3 regions of the Shewanella sp. FDAARGOS_354 genome follow, and region 3 is predicted to be linked to each of the others. Evidence: riboswitches for the same ligand, from Rfam matches in the RefSeq annotation. Region 3 holds a riboswitch; each other region holds the start of a gene.

Region 1 (7,508 bases), 1.9 Mb from region 3:
TCTGATCCTCACTCTGTTTTGATATGACTTTAAACAGTTTCGCCTCGGCATCGAGCACCTGGATTGTTAGGCTGGCATCGCCAAAGGTGTAAGGTGTTGCCAGCAATTCATCCCACGACTTTTCGACGATCTTATTCGTCTGTGGGATAAGCGTTAGCTTGGCATTAATATGGTCTATCTGCTTGAGTTTATTCGCAGTGTTATCCCACCCCGTCGCAATAATATCGGTTGCAGATTCAATCGAGGGATTATAATTCCTCGCCCAACCTCTACCGTGCTGCCAGAAGTGAATGTCAATCGCTTTGCCGTTAGCATCAAAGGCGCTTAAGTCCTCATAACGTACATCGGCTTCCACATATTGCGGGCTCATATTGTGGACAAAGCGCAATTGCAGATCTTCAGGGGTATCAGTACCCCAAGGGCCAACATTATCTAAAATACCTTGTTGATCAGGTAATAAGGATTTTATAAATGCCTCATTATTGGGGCGATACTCCTGCGGTACCTCGCTAATGCGGTATAGCTCCTTTTGCCGATCATCCCTATCGCGCTCAGCATCAAATCTATCATCGGCATGCCAAAGCGTGCTCATGATATACGGCCTATCCTTAGGCGCCATCACGGTACGGTGGGTGAAAGTACTGCCTTGGCGCTCTTCCCGTTGAAAAAACGCCATGCTCTCTAACCAACCGGTTTTACGGTTAACTTCGAACTTGCCATAGGCCTTATACTTGCCTTTTTCACCTTGTAACACGGCGATTAATTTATCTTCACTGACCTGCTCAACCGTCCAAGTTAAGCGCCCATCCATCGGGGCGCTTGTGCTATAACCGACGCGAGGCTCAAGCGCCACAGGCAAGGTTGGGGCTTGTTTAAACAAGTTATTAAGATTTTGCCAGCGCTCAAATAACTCCTTGATATCTTTTTGATCCATCTTGGCAATGGGTGTCAGTTGGCGGACTTCACCATTGTTAAATTCCACATTAAAGCCATCTTTAACCAACTGAGCGAGTTCATTGGATTTGGCTTTTGGGTCGATATTACTCACCGGGATCGGCATGCCATAATCGCTAATTTGCAGCAGGTTAGGTTGGATAAAAAAGCGGGCATTATGGGTTAGTGGCGTGGTTAAGCTGGCCGCCTTACCTTCTGTATCTTGTAACTGGTAATCCAGCAGCAATCGTGCCTGCAACACTTTACGAGTTTCGAAACCATCGTTGAGGTGTGAAGTAGAAATAATCTGATACTCGCGCGAAGCGGGTATACTTGCTGACTTATCAGAAACCTGATTATCGCAAGCCGTTAACCCAAGCGTGAGCGTGACAGTGGTACAAAGTACCCTGCATATCCCTATAGCCATTTGAACTCCATTGGTAACTTATGTTATTGAAATGTAATGATATTAATATGTTGTTTGGCGACATTATACACAAAAATGCCCCTAGGGAATAAAAAGCTCACGCCAATTTGGGCGCATGGTCAACCATAAATTGGCTATTGATGAGTGGAGAATTATTAAATGGGCGGCATAAAGCTAATTGCCCTGATAAGCTCTCATCCTTTACTCTTGGTAAGGCCGCTAGATAACTCACAAGCTAGGGAATATAAACCAGTGGTTAGCTTGTTTAATGGAGAAAGAACGATGAGCCCAGATCATAAGCCAGAACTAACCACACCACCTTTCCCTGTCATTCCTCAGGAAGCCTTTGACTGGTATGACGAATATGCCCACGGCATTATCGACCGCCGTGAGTTTATGGCTCGCCTTGCGGGCCTTGTGGCACTGGGTTTTACCATGACCACGCTGACGGGCGCACTAATGCCTAATTACGCCTTAGCCGAGCAAGTCTCCTTTAACGATCCCAGCATTCAAGCCAGTTATGTAAAGTTTCCATCTCCCGATGGTTATGGTGAAGGCCGCGGTTATTTAGTCTTGCCAAACGCGTTGCTGATCCCAGGCCAAAAGGCGGGCGATCCTAAGACCTTAGATCTCAGTAAAAAAGCCCCTGTGGTATTGGTGGTGCACGAAAATCGTGGCTTAAATCCCTATATCGAAGATGTGGCTCGCCGCTTAGCGGCCAAGGGGTATATCGCCTTTGCCCCAGATGCGCTTTACAGCCTTGGTGGATATCCTGGTAATGATGATGCGGGCCGCGCCATGCAAGCTAGCCTTGATAGAGCCAAAATCGAGCAGGACTTTATCGCCGCCGCGCGCTTTTTAAGGTCGCACCCGCAGAGTAATGGCAAACTCGGTGCCGTCGGTTTCTGCTTTGGTGGCTATATCGTCAATATGCTCGCCGCCACCATTCCCGATGAGCTAGCGGCGGGTGTGCCTTTTTATGGCACACCCGCAGCAACTGAGCTGCGCAGCCGCGTGAAAGGCCCACTGATGTTGCAATTTGCCGCTTTAGATCAACGGATTAACGATACATGGGCCGAGTATGAAGCCCAGCTAAAGGCTAATAAAGCCGATTACGTCGCTTATCTTTACCCGAATGTGAATCATGGTTTTCATAATGACTCCACCGCCCGTTATGATGAGCCAACGGCTGAGCTCGCATGGACAAGAACCTTAGATTTTTTTGGTAAACATTTACTCGTATAAGTCCATTTGGCGCTATTGCAACGCTTGATGGGCTGATGTTTCTTGTGTTACCAACTTGTAGGTGATTCATTGTTTTATACGCGAGTGGGATCAAAATACTTGCTATCGGTTCCCATCTCGCTAGAATGCCCGCTCGAATACCTTTAAGTAGAGGCGCGCTGCCTATGACTACTTGTGCGGAGGGTGATGCCGCAGATGTACAAGGAAAGGAGTCAGCGCCGAAGTAGCCAGGTCATCAAACCGAGCTGCTGGTTTTGCATCAAATAGGTGCAAGACTGCCATAGTCATCCACTATGGAGCGCTACCTGAAGGGGCTGAGGAGTAATACCTCCCTATAGGTTTTGTTTCTTTATCCTCTCGGTAGATCTCCACCCGTTTTTTGGTGAAAAGAGATCATGGACATTAGTCATTTTGCTGACTCAGGTTGGTCAGTGCTTCCCCCTTTATTAGCCGTCGCCTTGGCGATCATCACTCGTCGCGTACTGTTATCCCTTGGCGTAGGGATTGTGGCCGGCAGTTTGTTACTCAATCAGTTTTCTCCCCTTGATTCATTGCACTATATGTTCAATACCGTGCTGAAGATTTTTTGGGTCGATGGCGCACTTAATCGCGACAATATCAATATGTTGCTGTTTATGTTGCTGCTTGGTGGACTCATTAGTCTGATGACGGTTTCTGGCGCCACCCGCGCCTTTGCCGAGTGGGCAGCTAAGCGCGCTAAGACCCGTCGCGGCGCGAAAGGCTTAACTGGGGTGATGGTGTTTGCGTTTTTTATTGACGACTTTTTTCATAGTTTGTCGGTTGGCGCTATTTGCCGTCCGGTGACCGATCGCTTTCAAATCTCCCGCGCCAAACTGGCTTATCTTTTAGATTCTACCGCTGCGCCCGTGTGCGTATTGATGCCCATCTCCTCTTGGGGCGCTTATATTATCGCGCTTATCGGTGGCATTATGGCCGCCCACGGCATTAGTGAGCAAAGCCCAATCTCAGCCTTTGTTGAGATGATCCCGATGAATCTCTATGCCGTGTTTACCCTGTTGATGGTGCTGGTGGTGATTATCTTTCAAATGGATATCGGCCCAATGCGTAAACATGAAGCATGGGCGCTGGAAGGGAAGCTTTGGGATCCGACTAAGCCTCGTCCAATCGGCTTAGATATGGAAAGCCCTGAAGAAAGTAACGGTGGCATGATCGATATGGTATTGCCGATCCTAACCCTCACCGGCGCGACCGTGTATTTTATGATTTCCTCTGGTGCGGCAGTATTGGATGAAAAAGAGCTGCCATTTAGCGTACTTGGCTCCTTTGAAAACACCAATGTGGGCTCCTCGCTAGTGTATGGCGCGCTGTGCAGCTTAGCGGTGTCAATTCTGCTTGCGCTGCGGTTAAAATTGGGTGCTAAAAACTGGCTTAAAGCCGCCCCGCAAGGCGTGATGGCCATGCTACCCGCCATTAATATTTTGCTGTTTGCCTGGGCGATTGGTGCGGTTGTTCGCGATGTTGAGACTGGCAAATATCTGGCCTCCCTCGCCAACGGTAACTTGCCAATTGAAGTGTTGCCTGCGGTGGTGTTTGTGTTGTCCTGCGCCATGGCATTTGCTACCGGAACCAGTTGGGGCACCTTTGGTATTATGTTGCCACTGGCTGGCGACATGGCCGCTGCCAGCGATATCGCGTTAATGCTGCCAATGCTTGCCGCAGTGCTCGCGGGTTCAGTGTTTGGCGATCATAGCTCGCCGATTTCCAGCACCAGTATTTTGTCGGCCACGGGGGCAGGTTGCCACCATATTGACCATGTGATGACCCAGCTACCCTATGCGTTAGCCATCGCCTTTGGCGCCACCTTAGGCTATTTGGCCATGGGGATTATGCATTCAACCTTAGCTGGATTCGCCGTAAGCGCCCTGTGGTTTGTGCTCTTCACTGCTTATCATCTGCGTAAAACGAAAAATCAGCCTTTGTTAGCTACGGCATAAGGCACTTTTACACGCTATCAACTAGGGGCCTATGGGCCCCTTGGTTTTTTGTGGGCTTGAGTAAGCCTGCATCCGTTCAAATAAACTTAAGTCATCACTTAACTATCTAATTTGTAATGTGAAAGTGGTAGACAGATGTTCAGCACAACGTTATCTTAGGTTTTTAACAAGGATGAAACTTAATCGTGACCTCGATTCAGTTCACTTGCATCAGGAAGATGTGTCTTTATTTCGCAAGAACACCTCCTGAACAATATGCGATAAGACTCTAGGTGCTAGGTGCTAGGTGCTAGGTGCTAGGTGCTAGGTGCTAGGTGCTAGGTTCTAGATTCTAGATTCTAGATTCTATAAAAGCATTACAGCAGTGCAATCCCTTGGCTAATGGGTGTTGGCCAAGTGCGGTAGCCATGGAAAGATTTTTGTCGGTTCACAAAGTAGTGAACTGGTTATTTAGCGGCCTTTCGGCCGAGGTGAATCAAGGTCGTGGGTCTTCAACCCACACCCGACCAAGAGGGGATCAACAGCAATTCCCTCTTGGATCTCCCTTGCCGCCCCTAACGGAGTTGAAAGCCCCTTGGGCATTAAGCGTTCTTATGCTATCGCGTCAGACGCTCGTCCCTGATTCGACTGACGCTATCTCGGCATCCATGCCTCGCTCACGCAACGAACGCAAATGCCCTGCGGCAACTCCGAGGGGGTGGTGTATTCCTTCGGCTCAGGTGTTATAGGTCGATTGTTAAGGCATAAAAGTGCCTGTCCAATTTTTTTAACCTCAGTGTCAGTTATAAACAATGAAAGTTATACCTATCCGAATATTTTAAATAATTTAATAAAATCAAATAAATGGATGTTATGATATGAAATATGCACTTGTACCCCTTTTGTGTTTATGTCTTTCAGCATGTGGTGGCGGTGGTGGAGATTCTTCAGCAGAAACACCTACCCCACCTCCTGTCACCAAAGATCCCTTGTCTAAATTTATCAATATTAAAGACCAATATGCAGGTATTGAGTCTGCAGCTCCATTGAATACAGAAACATTAGGCCAAGTGTACAAGTACATCTTTACACTCATTCCTGAATTACTACCGGACTATAACGATCAAAGTGGCGAACTGGGTTCGACTTGCTCTGGTGGTGGAACGATTAAAATTTCGAATGGAAGCTCAGATAAAGAAAAAAATATTGCTTTCACTAATTGCGTTGAAGATGGTATGACAACTAACGGTAAAGCTACTGTGAGAGCAAACCGATTTTCCACCGATGGAATACTTATTGATAGTACCGTGATTTTTGAGGATGTTGATGTAAAAGGTACTTTAGGTCACAGTTTACTTGCTGGTACTGCACAATATGTAGAGCAGGACTTAACTTGTGCAAAAACTGAAGCAACATATAATTTAATGTTTTCAGATGTAAATAATAAAAAACAAATCTTATTTTCAAATTTTAAATTTATTAGAACTGGTAATGAGATGGTGTTATGTGGAAATGATGGTTTTAGGATACAAGGTCGCGTATTCGATTCATCTTTAGGGTTCTGGGATGTCCAAACGAATGAATTATTTAAACTTAACACTATGGTACATGCCTATGAAGAAAGTGGTGAGTTTGTTGTTAGGGGAAGTAACAGTAGTCAAGCTACATTTTCAGTTGAATTCTATAAGGAGTTAAGAGGAAACATAATCTCTAATTACACCTATTATAAAATTATGCTACATAGTGGCATGGTAAATAAAGAATATGCTTTTTTAAAGGAATACTATAAACCCTCCATATTGACCTCATTTGAGGATGCGGATAACGATGGAATAACTAATGGTTGGGAGTTGGCTTTTGGTTTAAATCCAACATCGGCTTTGGATGCGACTCAAGATTTAGATGGTGATGGCTTTACAAATTTGCAAGAGTTCTTATCTTTTGGTCATCCTAACGATAAAAAAATACTTCCTAAAATTGCTGATCTCGGAGTTACTTTATCCCATGAAACCCAAGGCTATTCTAAAAAGATTATCGTAAAAGCTGAAGTCGAAAGTGATGTAAAATCAACTGACAGCGGAACAGTGTTGACGACCTACTCAACATCTCTTCCTGTTTATTTTGATAGCGATAGTTATGCTCATTCCAATTTTTGTACTTTAACAGATAATCGGCTCGAACTGACCTGTAAATGGGATAATATATCACCAGGATATAAAGCTGTTCAAGAGATCTATTTAAATGCTGACACAGCAAATGGAGCAGAGATTAAAAGTGTTATCACTGCAAAAATACAGCATCTTGGACATGATGAGGATTTGTCGAATAACCAAGCAACAATTGATGTTGCAAGACATGCTGCTGATGTATCTTATCGATTGTGGATTGATAACCGTCAAGAGTATATGATGGAATTAGTTGGTACTTCACAAAAGCTAGCGTTTACAATTCATCAGCAAGAATCTAAATTTGGTGGCTTTGATCCTGTGACCGGCAATAAAATTAGACTGGACATACCGGAAAATATCACATTATTAAGTGCCGAATGTGTTAATAGCCATGAAAAGTATAGTTGTTTGGTTGGAAACGAAATTGTTTTTAAAGACTATCAATGGGCTTATAGTTTTACACTTGATATTAGGGGAGATAGTCAAGGGGAAGGGAAGTTAGTATTCAATTCACTCAGCTCTATAACTGGTGATAAAGTGTTATCTTCAATACCATTTCCAATAGTGGTTGGTCAATCTACAGAAGCATTACAAAAACAGATTGATATGGCGGCCGATGGTGAAAAAGTTAATGTTCCGGCAGGAATTTATATTGGTGATTTAGATTTATCTAAAAAACAAACGCTATTAGAGGCGGAATCTAAAGGTGCTAAGCTTTATAGCAGCGAAACTTCATTTTGGCAACCAAGTTTAATTATTGATAAAAATAGTAGTGTAAAT
Region 2 (7,508 bases), 840 kb from region 3:
AAGCTGACAACACCAGCGTTGATACCGCAAACCTCAAAATGGCGTTGAACCCTTTTTGTGAAATTGCAGTAGAAGAAGCGGTTCGTTTAAAAGAAGCGGGCAGTGCTACTGAAGTAGTGGTCGTCAGCATCGGCAATAAAGCCGTTCAAGAACAATTGCGTACCGCATTAGCATTAGGTGCTGATCGCGCGATTCACATTGATACTGAAGAAGAGTTAGCACCAGTATCAATTGCCAAATTACTTAAAGCAGTACAAGAAAAAGAACAAGCGCAATTAGTGCTGTTTGGTAAGCAATCCATTGATGGTGATAATAACCAAACGGGCCAAATGTTTGCTGCATTAACGGATATGCCGCAAGCGACCTTTGCTTCAGCAATTAAAGTTGAAGGTAATTCACTTCAAGTTGCTCGTGAGATAGATGGTGGTATGCAAACCTTAAATCTACCGTTGCCAGCTGTGGTGACTGCGGATTTACGTTTGAATGAGCCACGTTATGCCTCATTACCTAATATCATGAAAGCCAAACGTAAGCCGTTAGATGTGCTGACGGTAGCTGATTTAGGTGTGACGCTCAAAGCGCATCAAACGGTGATCAAGGTAACGCCGCCTGCTGAACGTAAGGCCGGTATTATGGTTGCGTCGGTAGCAGAGCTGGTTGAAAAGTTAAAGAATGAAGCGAAGGTGATCTAAATGGCCATTTTAGTATTAGCAGAACACGATAATGCGGCGCTGAAACTGGATACCGCTAAAGTTGTCACCGCAGCTCGTGCGATCGGCGGCGATGTACATGTATTGGTGGTGGGCCATCAATGTGGTGCAGTGGTGCAAGCCGCTCAAGCTCTACAAGGTGTCGCGCAAGTATTAGTTGCCGATAACAGCGCTTATGAAGCGCATTTAGCCGAAAACGTGGCTAAATTGCTGGTGGACTTAGCACCAAACTACAGCCATATTCTCGCAGCGGCATCGAGTGCGGGTAAAGACACGTTACCGCGTGTGGCAGCACTTTTAGATGTGGCGCAAATTTCGGAAGTGATTGGCGTGGTGAGTAGCGATACCTTTGTTCGCCCGATTTATGCGGGTAACGCCTTAGCGACAGTTCAAAGCCATGACGCTATCAAAGTGATGACAGTGCGTGCCAGTGCTTTCGATGCGGTGACACAGGGTAATAACGCTGCTGTGACTACCTTGGATAAAGTGTTTGAAGCCAAAGCTCAGTTTGTGTCTCAAGCGCTGACAGTTTCAGCACGTCCAGAGTTAGGTAATGCTGGCATTATCGTATCTGGTGGCCGTGGCATGGGCAGCGGTGAAAACTTCGGGATGTTAGAGCAACTGGCTGATAAGCTTGGTGCCGCAGTAGGAGCTTCGCGTGCGGCGGTTGACGCAGGCTTTGTTCCGAATGACTTGCAAGTCGGTCAAACTGGTAAAATTGTCGCACCTAACCTCTATATTGCAGTCGGTATTTCAGGCGCGATCCAACATTTAGCGGGAATGAAAGACGCTAAGGTGATTGTGGCTATCAACAAAGACCCTGAAGCGCCTATCTTCCAAGTTGCCGATTATGGCCTCGAAGCTGACCTGTTCGAAGCCGTTCCGCAGTTGATTGCAAGCTTAAGTTGATTTTATTTGTGAGCTAAGTCAGAGTAAGCGGCTTCGCGGTGGTAACTGCTTAGCCGCTTATGTTTTTATGAGCCTCACGCCCATGTATGGGCGTTCTTAGAAGTAGAGGCGCACCAAATATCAGTAGTGATCAGTAGGGTGATTCCGTTGATCGTTCACGAAAGGATTTGGTGCCGAAGTAGTTTGATTTATCACGATCAACTGCTGGGGTTGTGTCTAATAGGTACAACACTGCCATAGTATTTCCAGATACGGATATTAGGAATAGTTACTATGGAGCGCTACTGATAGGACAGGTGATCTTGGGTATCTATTGCCTTTTCCCACCAGTTCAGTCGCCCTCCATTCGTATTTTGACGAAGAAATAATCAATGACTGTAGTTAGTTATGCCGATTCGGCGCTTTCTTTGCTCCCGCCTGTGGTTGCAATTGTATTGGCGATTTTTACTCGCCGAGTGCTTCTTTCCCTCGGTTTAGGAATTGTGATTGGAGTATTATTGCTCAATCAACTTTCTCCTGTGGCCAGCGGTGAGTTTTTATTTAACAGTGTAAAAGGACTTTTTTGGTCGGAAGATGGCGTAAATTCTTGGAATTTATACATTCTCGGTTTCTTGATTGTATTGGGGATGATCACCGCTCTAATTACTGTGAGTGGTAGTGCTCGGGCATTTGCTGATTGGGCAATGTTACATATTCGTAATAAGCGCGATGCGAAATTACTGACCATGTTTTTAGGCTGTGTTGTTTTTATTGACGATTATTTCAATAGTTTAGTCGTTGGGTCTGTCGCAAGGCCTGTTACCGACCGTTACCATATTTCCCGCGCTAAGTTAGCTTATTTATTAGATTCTACCGCAGCACCAGTTTGTGTCATTTCACCGGTATCAAGTTGGGGCGCTTATATTATTGCGTTAATTGGCGGAATATTAACAGCACATGGTTTTGCGGATTCAGGGCATTTAAGTGTCTTTATTCAAATGATCCCTATGAATTTCTACGCAATTTTCTCTTTATTATTACTGCTTTGTGTGGCGTTTATGGGCTTAGATGTTGGCCCTATGCGTGAACATGAATTAAATGCCATGCGCGGTAATTTATACGATGAGACTAAAGGTTTACCGCCAGGTGCTAATGCTGATTTACCCGAAGCTGAAACAGGTAAAATCCTCGGGTTATTCCTACCTATCACAGTACTGGTATTTGCGACCCTGTATTTTATGATCGATAGCGGTGCCCAAGTATTAGCTAAAGAAGGCATTGAATTTAATATTATTTCTGCTTTCGAGAAAACCGATGTGAGTTCATCACTGTTCTTTGGTGCCCTGATTGGTTTAGCGGTTGCGCTGGTACTTAACTTAGTGCAAGGCGTTGAAAAATCAATGGTATTAAAAGGTGTAGTGCAGGGCGCTCGCTCTATGTTGCCTGCGATTTACATCTTGTTATTTGCTTGGACCATTGCAGGTGTGATCGGCCAGCTTGAAACCGGTAAGTTTATGGCTAGCCTAGCCACTGGGAATATTCCCTTTGCTTTCTTACCTGCATTAATTTTTGTGTTAGCGGGCCTGACCAAAATGCGCGACAAGCCCCGTGCTTTTAGCGCGGGGAAGGATAGCGCAAGTTGCGAAGCAACTTAATGCGGCCTATCTTGTTGCTCAATATATTGCCTTAATACGTCTATTGGAGCGCCCCCAACAGATCCTGCAAAGTAGCTGGGCGACCAAAGTGCATTTTTCATGTAGGCTGGCTTATGAAGATTTGGATAGTACTGTTTCAACTTCCTGCTAGAAACCCCCTTTAGACTATTAACCAGCTTCGATATAGCCACTTTCGGTGGGTAGTTCACTAACAGGTGAACGTGGTCTTGCTCCCCGTTAAACTCTACGATCTCAGCCTCAAAATCCGCACAGACTTTTTCCATGATGTCTCGCATCGTTTTTAGATGCGCATCCGTAAATAACTTGCCACGATATTTAGCAATAAAAATAAGATGCACATGCATCATAAATACGCAGTGCCTTCCTCTTCGTAATTCCATAGGCCAACCTTTACAATCAAGCTTAAAGAACCTATATTAGTGCATTATGAGCATTCAGACCAAAACTTTAAGTGTTAGGGTAAAAGATAAACATGCGAAGCTGTTAAGACAGATGGCGTATGAAGTAAATCAATGCTTTAACCTGGCCAACGAACTAACCATGAAAGCGAGTCGCAACTATAGCGATGCTGGCGCGGTTAGACCTGTCTGGATGTCGGCTTACGATGTGCAAAAACCGATTCTAAGTTTTAGGAACGAATCTGGATTTATTATTCCATCCCACACAGCTCAAGAGGTCTGCGCCAAACACGCCCAAGCAAGAAAACAATTCAAACGAGCGAAGTTACGTTGGCGAATAAGCTCAGGCTCTAAACACTCTCTTGGCTTTGTGCCGTTTAAAAAAGGTTCTGCTAAGTGGAAGAGTGGGCAAGTCTTATTCGCAAAACAGCACTTTAAGGTTTGGGATACCTACGGGCTTTCACAATACGAGTTTACTTCAGGATCTTTCTCTGAAGACTCAAGAGGACGCTGGTACTTTAATGTGTGTGTTCATGTAGGCGCCTCAGCGCCCACCTCTGGAAAGACAGCCATCGGTATCGATCTAGGGTTAAAAGATACGGCAACTTGCAGTGATGGGGCTAAATTAGAACGGGGGAACTTCTACCGCGATCTAGAGGCGGATTTAGGCGTTGCCCAAAGAGCAAATAAGAAAAAGCGAGTCAAGGCCATTCATGCGAAGATCAAGAATCGTCGCAAAGATGCTTTGCATAAATTTAGTACGCGGCTGGTCAATGAAAATGCCGCAATATTTGTTGGCGATGTGAGCAGCTCCAAGTTAGCGAAAACTAAAATGGCAAAATCGGTTTTAGACGCAGGCTGGTCAATGCTCAAAACACAATTGGAATATAAAGCGATAGCGCGGTCAGTTGTGTTCGAAATAGTCAATGAATCCTACTCCACCCAGACCTGTTCGAGCTGTGGGGCGATCCCCGTCAGCAGTCCGAAAGGTAGAACTGGTCTTGGAATAAGAGAATGGGTGTGCTCTGAGTGCGGAGCAGAGCACGACCGCGATATAAACGCGGCAACCAATATTCTCGCGGCGGGGCATCGCCGTCTAGCTGTAGGAATCCCCGTGCTTTAGCGCGGGGAGGATGTCAATGCATTCTCTACAGGAACCAGTTGGGGTACGTTCGGGATTATGCTGCCGATAGCTGCGGATATGGCGATGGGCAGTCACACAGCCATGATGTTACCTATGCTGGCTTCGGTATTAGCGGGGGCGGTATTTGGTGATCATTGTTCACCGATTTCTGATACCACTATTTTGTCGTCGACGGGGGCCAGTTGCCATCATATCGACCACGTAGTGACGCAGCTTCCCTACGCAGTAATCGTTGCGCTGATCAGCATGATCGGCTACGTAGTGCTTGGCTTTACTGAATCGGTCAATGCGGGATTAGTGGCTTGTAGCATATTGTTTGTATTGACGATTTTTGGTTTGCACATTAAATCCAAAAGTACGGCTTTATAAGTCCGTGATTTAACTTCGCTCTTATATTGAGAATGTAAAACAAATCAGCCAGCAACTATGCTGGCTGATTTTTATCTACTCAGTATCTAAAATTACTGAGTCTGATTGAGCCCACGGCGGTTGAGTAAACCTTCAGTGGTAGGCTCTTGGCCGCGGAAGTTCTTGTAAGCTTCCATTGGCGCAATACTGTTGCCCACTTCGCGAATGGTCTTACGGTATTTCATGCCGATCTCACGGTTTAGGCCGCCTTGGGTTTGCACATAGGCAAAGGCGTCAGCCGCTAAAATTTCACTCCACATATACGCGTAGTAACTTGCTGAGTAACCACCTGGGAAGGCGTGGGCAAAGTAAGTTGACTTATAACGTGGTGGTACGGCGGTGATATTTAAGCCGTGCTTTTTCAGCGCATTAGCCTCAAAGGTCGCTACATCTTGCAATGGTGCATCAGGGCTTAATGAGTGCCATTCCATATCCACTAGCGCCGCAGCCATATACTCTAACGTATCGAAGCCTTGGTTAAAGCTGCCGGATTTTAACAGTTTTTGCAGTAACTCATCAGGGATAGGCTTGCCTGTTTCGTAGTGCTTGGCGTAGTTGGCTAACACTTTAGGGTGGGCCGCCCAATCTTCTTCGAAAGTCGATGGAAATTCCACAAAGTCACGGGATACCGAAGTCCCAGAAAGACTTGGGTAAGTCACTTTGGAGAACATACCGTGGGTACCGTGGCCCATTTCGTGGAACATCGTGGTGACTTCGTTATAGCTGACGAAGGTAGGTTGGCCATCAGGCGCCTTTTTAATGTTCATCACGTTAACTACGACAGGCTTAGTACCTTCGAGGAAGGATTGCCCTACAAACGAGCTCATCCATGCGCCACCGCGTTTACCTTCACGGGCAAAGTAATCAGCATAGAAAATCGCCATGCTTGAGCCATCGGCATCAAACATTTCATAGGCTTTCACATCTGGGTGGTATACAGGCAAATCTGGACGTGGTTTTAACGTCACGCCATACAACTCTTTAAGCGTATAGAACACGCCGTCTTCGAGGACGCGGTTAAATTCGAAGTAGGGACGAATGCTATTGGCATCAAGAGCGTATTTTTCTTGGCGGACTTTCTCTGCGTAAAACTCCCAGTCCCATGGTGCGAGTTCAAACTTGCCACCGGTCTTGTTGATCATCGCTTGGATATCGGCCGCTTCTTTCTCTGTGTTGGCGACTACGGCTGGCACCATAGAGCCAAACATGCTGTAAACCGCTTCTGGCGTTTTTGCCATTTGCGGTGTAAGGCGATAGCTAGCCCAGTTCTCATAACCTAAGAGAGCCGCGCGCTCGGCACGTAATTGGGCTAAGCGAGACACTAAAGATGCGGTTTCGTTTTCACCCGTTAAGCCACGGTTTGCCGAGGCTTCCCAAATGCGCTGGCGCAGTTCACGGTTCTCTAAAGAGGCGAGTATTGGCTGGCGAGTAGTGTTGGTGATATTGATTAAGTACTTACCTTCATGGCCTGCTGCCTTGGCATCATTTGCTGCCGAGGTGATTTCACTGTCGCTTAGGCCTGCGAGTTGTTCTTTGTTATCGACAACAATAGCGATTTCTTTGGTTAAGCGTAGTAAACGTTGAGAGAACTCGTTGGTCAGCGTTGATTGTTCTTCGTTCAGGGCGCGGATTTTTACTTTCTGCTCATCGGTCAGCTTAGCGCCAGCCATGATAAAGCGCTGGTGATACACCTCAACCAAACGTACCGCTTCAGGCGTTAAACCTAAGTTATTGCGGTCGTTATAGATGGCTTCAATACGAGCGAATAGCGCAGGATTAAGGTTGATGTTATCCGAGTGAGCAGCCATTTTGGGTGCCATTTCACCTTGGATTTTACGCAGGGCTGGATTGCTGTTCGAACCTGCGAGGTTGTAAAACACGCTCGATGCACGGTTGAGCAGGGCGCCGCTTTTTTCCATGGCGACAATTGTGTTATCAAAGGTTGGCGCAGCAGGATTGTTAGCAATTGCTAAAATTTCTTGATACTGCTCTTTAATACCTTGTTCTAAAGCGGGCTGAAAATGCTCGTCTTTAATAACGCTGAAATCAGGTGCTTGATATTGCAGTGTACTGGCTTGGAATAAGGGGTTTTGGGTTTGTACTGCGGTGACATTTGCAGCTTTTGTATCTTGAGTGCTACAGCCAGCTAGTGCTCCGGTCATCAGTGTGGCGCCAATGGCGATGGCAATAAAACTTTTACGCATAGTTGAGTGATTTCCTTAGAATTGTAGTTTTTGTGACTCTAGCGTTACTAACTTAAATAGGACTGAAAACCTATGGGATG
Region 3 (7,508 bases):
TGTTAAAGATTTACGTACTGATATTGCCGAACTACGCCGACAAACCGTAGCCTTGCGCCGCTATTTAGGCCCACAGAAAGAAGCCTTCACTAAGATGCTGTCCGATCAATTTGTGCTGTTTAATGAACCCGAAAAACTTAAGATGCGCGAAACCACGGATAAGCTTATTCGCACCATTGAAGACTTAGATGCACTGCGCGACCGAGCCAATGTGACCCAGGAAGAGTTACTCAGCCAGCAATCGGAGCAGCTAAACAAGCGCTTGTATTTCTTATCCTTAGTCTCGGCAATTTTCTTGCCTCTGGGCTTTTTAACCGGTTTGCTTGGGGTCAATATCGGCGGTATTCCCGGTGCGGATAACGCATGGGCTTTTGCGACCTTCTGCGGCATTTTAATATCGCTGGTTGCCCTGCAAATGGCGCTCTTCTATCGCTTTAAGTGGTTGTAGACTGTAATAAAAAAAGCCAATCTCGAGATTGGCGTTTTGTTTTGCTGATTGCCGTTAATATGGCAATTCAAACAGATTGGTCATGACTTTATAGAGCTCTGTGCCTTGATGCACCGACGCCGAAGCAAAATGGAGTATAGGCACACAATCCTGGGGCAAACTGAGTGCCGTCAGCTCCTGCTCACTGCCATATAAGTCGAGTCGCAGCAGATTGACTAAGGTCTCACCCGCCGCAAGCGGCTCTCCCACGGGCGCCACATATTCCACCAAGCCCGCCATAGGCGCATGGTACTTTTTGTAATCCTTAAGATAACAGCCAAAACGCGGCATCTTAACGGGTTCCACTTGCTCGGCAATCACCCCGCGATGACTTAAATAGGCCAAAATGCCTTTAGCATCGACTAAAGCATCCTCAAGGCAAATGCGTTCTTGGCTCGCCAGTTCCAAGGTAAAAGCTGAAACGGCGATATTGAGATCCCGCCCCTGCGCTTTTGCCACTTCACTCAATTGCCACCAAGGACAAAATGCCGCCTCATCCATTGCGCCACCAAAACTATTGGGGATCACCAGTGTGTAAGGAATCGTGAAAAACTGCGCCGCTGCAATATCATATTCAGGGCAATACAAATGTTTACAGGATTTAGGCCCAGTATGCAGATCGAGCACTATATCCGCTGCATGGGCCATAGCCTGTAAGCTAACCGCCAATCTGTGGCCCGTGGTCACGCCCCAATCGTTACGTAACCGCTGCTGGCAAGCTTCAATCAAGGTGCTGCGATATGCTTGAATAAGTTCGCTATCGCTAAGCTCAGCATGTTCACTGTACCAAGCGGGTAAATCTATCGCGTGATTTAAGTACTCACGATTCCAGTTTACGCCAGTGATAGGGTCAAAACGCCCCAGTGTAAACTCACCGCTTTTTTGATTAATTCCCAGCGGATTAGCCAAGGGCACTAAGGTCATTTCCCCTAAGATGTCGCAATTTTCCAACTGTTTCATCAATTGATAAATCACCGCATTGCCTTGCACCTCAGCACCATGGACATTAGCCTGAATATACACTTTAGGGCCAGATACATGACCACTTGGCTTAAAGTGATAAATCGGCAGCGTCAGAGCCTGCCCTGCGGCAAGCTCCCCAATTTGCAGAGACGATGTTGTCGGCAACATACTAAACGCCTTCAAACAAGTTTTCGTGCAACGCTTTAACCACTTGTGCCGCTTCGGATTCGGCTACTAACACACACAAGTTATGCGGGCTGGCACCTTGGCAGATCATCCGCACATTATGGGGTTCGAGCACTTCAAACACGCGGCGACAAATACCCGCAGTCGTAGCGATGCGATTACCGATAATCGCCACCAATGCTAAACCATCCTCCACGCGCACGCGGCAATGTTGCGATAATTCTTGCAGTAACGCTTCACTTAATAAACCTTGTCCGCTTGAATCGGAGCCGGTTTTATCTAGAGTGAGCGATACGTTAACTTCGGAGGTGGTGATCAAATCCACACTGATCTTGTGTCTTGCCAATGTGGCAAAGGTTTCCGCCAAGAAGCCCTGCGCATGCAGCATTTGTAGGCTGTGCAGATTGAGTAGCGTCTGGTCGCGGCGCAGCGCCACCGCGCGGAACACGGGTGCATCTTCAACCTGATGGCGGATCCAAGTGCCACCCTTTTCAGGCTCCTTGCTTGAACCGACAAACACTTGAATTTGTTGGCGCACGGCCGGAAGAATCGTCGCAGGATGTAATACTTTAGCGCCAAAGGTTGCCATTTCAGCGGCTTCGTTAAAACTGATTTCGGCAATCGGATGGGCGTTTGGCGCGAGGCGCGGATCGGTCGTATAAATCCCGGCCACATCGGTCCAAATCTCAACCGCTGAGGCTTTTAAGGCTTCGGCTAACAATGCGGCGGAATAGTCGCTACCGCCACGGCCGAGAGTTGTGGTTTGCCCCGCTTCATCGGAGCCTATAAAACCTTGAGTCACAATCACTTGCTCAGATAACAGCGGCAGTAAATGCTCACTCGATAGCAAAGCAATTTGCTCAACCTGTGGCTCTGCGCGGCCAAAATGGCTGTCGGTGCGCAGCACACGGCGCACATCGAAGGCACTTGAGTTGGCGCCTTTTTCGCGCAACACCGCCGCAAATAATGCCGACGAACACTGCTCACCAAGGGACAATAACTCATCCATGGTGGCCTTACTGCGCTGGGACGCCAGCGCTTCGCTTAATACCGCCATACGGCTTAACAGCTTATCTAATGCGGCAGCAACATCGTTAGGGCGACCGAGTTTATCTAAGATAGCGTATTGAATCTGCGCAATTTGCTTTAATCGTTGTAAGCGACCATCGTCGTTAATTGACTCTTGGGTCAGTTCAACCAACAGGTTAGTCACGCCACTGGAGGCGCTAACCACCACTAAACGGCAATCAGGATTGCCCAGTACGATATCGGCGCAGCGATTCATTGCACCGTAATCGGCAACTGAAGTACCACCAAATTTTGCGACAACAAGAGACATTAGCGCACCTCCGCAGAAGCAGAATACACGGCACAAACAAGGATAAGATATTGATTAACTAACATGATTACGCTCCGAACTAACTTCGTTCGAAGAGCCTGGTGCTCAATGATACGCACCCCAATAGAAGGGAAACAGCAATCGTCACCAGAAGCTCTCCACCAATTACAGGTGACAATCGTTAGGATTCAGCCTAAGCGACCGACATAAACATGCAGCAACCACATCTATGCCTCGGCGTTAATCTCCCTCATCAATCATCGCTGGAGTTTGTGCTCCTCTGACTGACTACCTAGTTAACGCTCCTCTTCTGTTCCTTTCCGCCGGAAAGGGACGAAAAAAGTAGCAATAAACCCCTAATGAAGTCAATGCTAATTTCACACACTATATACAAATTCAATAAACGCATTTAAAAACAATGGGAATTTAAAACGTTTGCGACTCATGCCAAATGAGAATAGGGAAAAATCAATCAGATCTAGCAAAGAAGAAAAACAAACTAGCCTTGCCGTGAGAGCAGCAAAGCTTAGCCAGAGGAGCGATTAAAAGCGTCAATCGCGGTTAGGTGACCAAGTCCGGTAGCTCATAAACCAAACGCACATAGTCGTTAAATCGACCTAAACACACCTCTGTTTGCCCGGCTAATGTACAAGGCACTAAACTCACCTCGCCCTGTTCCACCATGTAGATAGCGTATTGATTAAACTTTTTCCCCAACTGCAAGGCCATGCTGCGATCAATAAACACGGCCCAGCTCTTCTCCATATGGGATAAATCTGGCGATGCCCCAATCAGTGCACGATAGGGACTGCCTAATAATTCAATTTCACGTAAAAGTTGGCGGTCGAGTAATCGGTTTTGGCTGGGAGTGAGGAGGGTTGAAGCGGGATTATGGGCGGTAATTACAGCAAAGGAAAAATCACAGGATAATGCTTGAGTAAGCAAAAACAACGGCGTTTGATAATGCTGCCACAAATCTTGAGTCATGTTGTCCATTGGTAGTCTAGTCGAAAAATGAACCCGCGCTAGTTTAACAGAGAGCCTAAAAAATCCAAAGAGGCGTGAACTGGCTCACAAGAATTAAAAATACATTAGTTATACTAATCAATGACTAAAGTAAATATCATGGTAAATCAGCGTCTCAGCCTGAAATTTGTTAACATTTCATTTGTTAACAAATGCCTAAAACGAGTACAATGTCGTCATTGGCCAGTTAAGCAGATAACATTAAGTTTGCTTAATCTTGACAAGGGTTTGTTAGATTCCTCTGCGAAATCACCTTATGCTGGCCAGACATCTTTTAAAATGTGTTCTACATTTGATTTATCATTTAAACATTTTAAAAAAAACAATAGTTAAGGAACTATTTTTAACTATTGCTTATCGAAGTTGATACTGGTTACGTTTTATCGTATTACACTTTAAACGTTCACTTATATACATCCTGACGTGTAGCCGTGAAGATCTTCCCTTTGAAGCACAGAGCAGTAAGTGGAAGTATCAACATTTTATGAATATAAGAATCCGATGTAAGTGATTCTTATGGTTAGAATATTGGTTAAAATTTAGGTACTTAATATGCAAAATCCGCACATTCTGATCGTTGAAGATGAAGCCGTTACCCGTAACACGCTAAGAAGTATTTTCGAGGCAGAAGGGTATGTGGTAACTGAGGCCAATGATGGCGCAGAAATGCATAAGGCTATGCAGGAAAACAAAATTAACCTCGTGGTTATGGACATTAACCTACCAGGTAAAAACGGTCTGTTGTTGGCACGTGAATTACGTGAAATCAACAACATCGGTCTGATCTTCTTAACAGGCCGTGACAACGAAGTCGACAAAATCCTTGGACTTGAAATTGGCGCGGACGATTATATTACCAAGCCGTTCAACCCTCGTGAATTGACGATTCGTGCTCGCAACCTTCTGACTCGTGTTAATAGCGCAGGCAATGAAGTCGAAGAAAAGAGCTCTGTCGAATACTATCGTTTTAACGATTGGAGCCTAGAGATCAACAGCCGTTCTCTAGTAAGCCCACAGGGTGAATCTTACAAACTGCCACGTAGTGAATTCCGCGCTATGCTGCACTTTGTTGAAAACCCAGGCAAAATCTTAACTCGTGCCGATCTACTGATGAAGATGACTGGCCGTGAGTTAAAGCCACACGACCGTACTGTTGACGTGACCATCCGTCGTATTCGTAAGCACTTCGAAAGCTTGCCAGATACGCCAGAAATCATCGCTACCATTCACGGTGAAGGCTACCGTTTCTGCGGTAACTTAGAAGACTAATCTTCAATTTGCCGTTTGAACGCCATAAAAAACCAGATCCTAGGATCTGGTTTTTTTTTATCTCTGCAAAATAGGTTTTAGCTGTACGAAATAATACCAATCACATTAAATATCTAATCAGTTCAGAGCCTCACAGGCATTTCAATCCAAGGCGCATTGACGCAGAAATGGTCATTCCCTTTTAAGTCAATGCAACACCGGAGTGGGATGTCTGTGTGGCTCCCAAAGGGCGGCTGATGTTCACTGTATGGCAACGAGCTTTATACTGCGTTTAAGGCTTTCGACAGAGCACCACTATGCCTTCAAGCCTTCGCCTTGTCTAAAGCGCGTTGAATTCCCGCTGAATGAACAGATATTTAATACGATTGGTATAAAGCAAACTGGAAATCCAAATTACAACTCAGTGAACTGGAATATTAAGCGCCAGATAAGTATTGAGTGTGTTGTGATTAAACTAAGCATCGTACTGTTAAATAAATAGGCTTAGCTCAGAATCATACAAAATAAAAAAGAGTGGGGATGTTGCCCCACTCTTTTAAAAACGCCACTCTGACATAAATACCAGTCTGATATAAATGCCAACCTAACGCTGAGTTATTTGCCGCTTTTAAGCTGTCTATCGAGGAAATCCGCCAGCGAGCGGTATAAGTGATTACGCACTTTCTCACCGCGCATCGAATGCTTAGAGCCGGGATAATCAATCATCTGGAACAGTTTGCCTTCGTCCTGCAACGCCTTATACACGCGAGTACTGTTTTCAAACAACACGTTATCGTCGGCCATGCCGTGGTACATCAACAGCCCCGACTGGTAGTTTTTCACATAGGGGAACACGCTACTGGCTTCGTAACCCTGCTCATTATTCGCGGGGTGAGCAAGATAACGCTCAGTATAGTGAGTGTCGTACAAGCGCCAATCGGTGACGGGCGCGCCCGAAATCGCCGCCTTAAAGTAATCTGGCGCCTTAAATAAACTCATCAAGGCCATATAACCGCCGTAGCTGTGGCCATAAATCGCCACGTTGTTGCTATCGACAAAGGGCAAGCTGCGCAGGTAATCGACACCAACCTTTTGATCGTTCACTTCCGCTTCGCCCAAGTGACGATAAATAACTTGCTCGAACTTAGTGCCTCTGTGGGCACTGCCACGGTTATCCAGTTGAAATACCACATAACCTTGCTGCACTAAGTATTGGGTAAAGTAATCCTGCTCACTCCAGCTATTCGTCACTAATTGCGCATGTGGGCCGCCATATACGCGCACGACTACGGGGTACTTTTTGTTCGCATCGAAGGGCACGGGTTTAAAGAGACGCGTTTGCAAGATTTGCCCATCTTCTGCCTTAAGTTCTTTAAACTCAGGCAGTTGCCACAGTCCGGCATAGTCATACAGAGGATGACCCACTTTGACTTGGTTTTGCTCCACCCACGCCAAATGTTGGCCCTTATCGCCGTGTAAACTGATCTGCGGCGGCTGAGATAAGCTATTGAAATAATCCAGATACACGCTTTGATTATCGGCAAATACCGGATCGTGCATCCCCGCCTCGCGGCTCACGCGCTCAACCTTGCCACCCGCTAACGGCACACGGTAAAGATGCTTTTCGATGGGGGTATCTTTACGGCCGGTGAAATACACCCAACCTGCGGTTTCATCGATATATTCCAGCTCATCGACTGCCCAATTACCCTTGGTCAGTTGTGTCTTCAGCTTACCTTTTAGGTCAAACAAATACAGATGATTAAAGCCGTCACGCTCCGAGGCCCAAATAAAGGCCGATTGTTGCTTTAAGAAGTGCAGGTCATTGTTAAGATTCACCCAAGCATCGCTGCGCTCTTTGACTAAGGTTTTCGGCTTGGTCAGCGCATCGAGCGCCACCAGTTGCAGATCCAACTTTTGTTGATCGCGGCTCTGCCACTGGAAGGATAAATGCTTGCTATCCGGCAACCAATCGACGCGAGGCAGGTAAATATCCTTATTTTTATCATCGCTTAAGGTGACCCAATTGATGGTTTTATTGCTCAAGGTCACAACGCCCAGTTGGATCTCGACATTGTTTTTGCCCGCCGCCGGATAACGCTGCTCGGTAAGCTTAATGCCATCGGCATAGATTTCATTGCGGGTGACTAACTCAACGCCAGACTCATCGATACGGGTAAAGGCGATGGCCGACTCATCGGGCGCCCACCAGTAACCCGTCATGCGATCCATTTCTTCCTGCGCCACAAATTCTGCCAT

Evidence for each region. A riboswitch is a leader RNA that binds a small molecule or an ion and turns the genes downstream of it on or off. The one in region 3 is predicted to bind lysine.
Region 1: it holds a riboswitch for lysine, as region 3 does, so the genes downstream of both, CEQ32_RS11505 (Na+/H+ antiporter NhaC family protein) here and lysC (lysine-sensitive aspartokinase 3) in region 3, are expected to answer to the same signal.
Region 2: it holds a riboswitch for lysine, as region 3 does, so the genes downstream of both, CEQ32_RS00995 (Na+/H+ antiporter NhaC family protein) here and lysC (lysine-sensitive aspartokinase 3) in region 3, are expected to answer to the same signal.

The regions. Positions count from the first base shown of each region.
Region 1 covers NZ_CP022089.2:2,532,380-2,539,887, reverse strand. Annotated here, with positions in the region: gene CEQ32_RS11515 (hypothetical protein) at 1-1,360, opposite strand, end outside; gene CEQ32_RS11510 (dienelactone hydrolase family protein) at 1,643-2,605, shown strand; lysine riboswitch at 2,746-2,917, shown strand; gene CEQ32_RS11505 (Na+/H+ antiporter NhaC family protein) at 3,001-4,581, shown strand; gene CEQ32_RS11500 (choice-of-anchor Q domain-containing protein) at 5,439-7,508, shown strand, end outside.
Region 2 covers NZ_CP022089.2:195,739-203,246, forward strand. Annotated here, with positions in the region: gene CEQ32_RS00985 (electron transfer flavoprotein subunit beta/FixA family protein) at 1-692, shown strand, start outside; gene CEQ32_RS00990 (electron transfer flavoprotein subunit alpha/FixB family protein) at 693-1,619, shown strand; lysine riboswitch at 1,715-1,911, shown strand; partial or broken gene CEQ32_RS00995 (Na+/H+ antiporter NhaC family protein) at 1,991-3,223, shown strand; gene tnpA (IS200/IS605 family transposase) at 3,250-3,654, opposite strand; gene CEQ32_RS01005 (RNA-guided endonuclease InsQ/TnpB family protein) at 3,701-4,795, shown strand; partial or broken gene CEQ32_RS01010 (Na+/H+ antiporter NhaC family protein) at 4,808-5,185, shown strand; gene CEQ32_RS01015 (M3 family metallopeptidase) at 5,278-7,428, opposite strand.
Region 3 covers NZ_CP022089.2:4,384,537-4,392,044, reverse strand. Annotated here, with positions in the region: gene CEQ32_RS19750 (zinc transporter ZntB) at 1-448, shown strand, start outside; gene CEQ32_RS19745 (succinylglutamate desuccinylase/aspartoacylase family protein) at 503-1,618, opposite strand; gene lysC (lysine-sensitive aspartokinase 3) at 1,620-2,975, opposite strand; lysine riboswitch at 3,119-3,293, opposite strand; gene CEQ32_RS19735 (DUF3293 domain-containing protein) at 3,537-3,971, opposite strand; gene arcA (two-component system response regulator ArcA) at 4,554-5,270, shown strand; gene CEQ32_RS19720 (S9 family peptidase) at 5,865-7,508, opposite strand, start outside.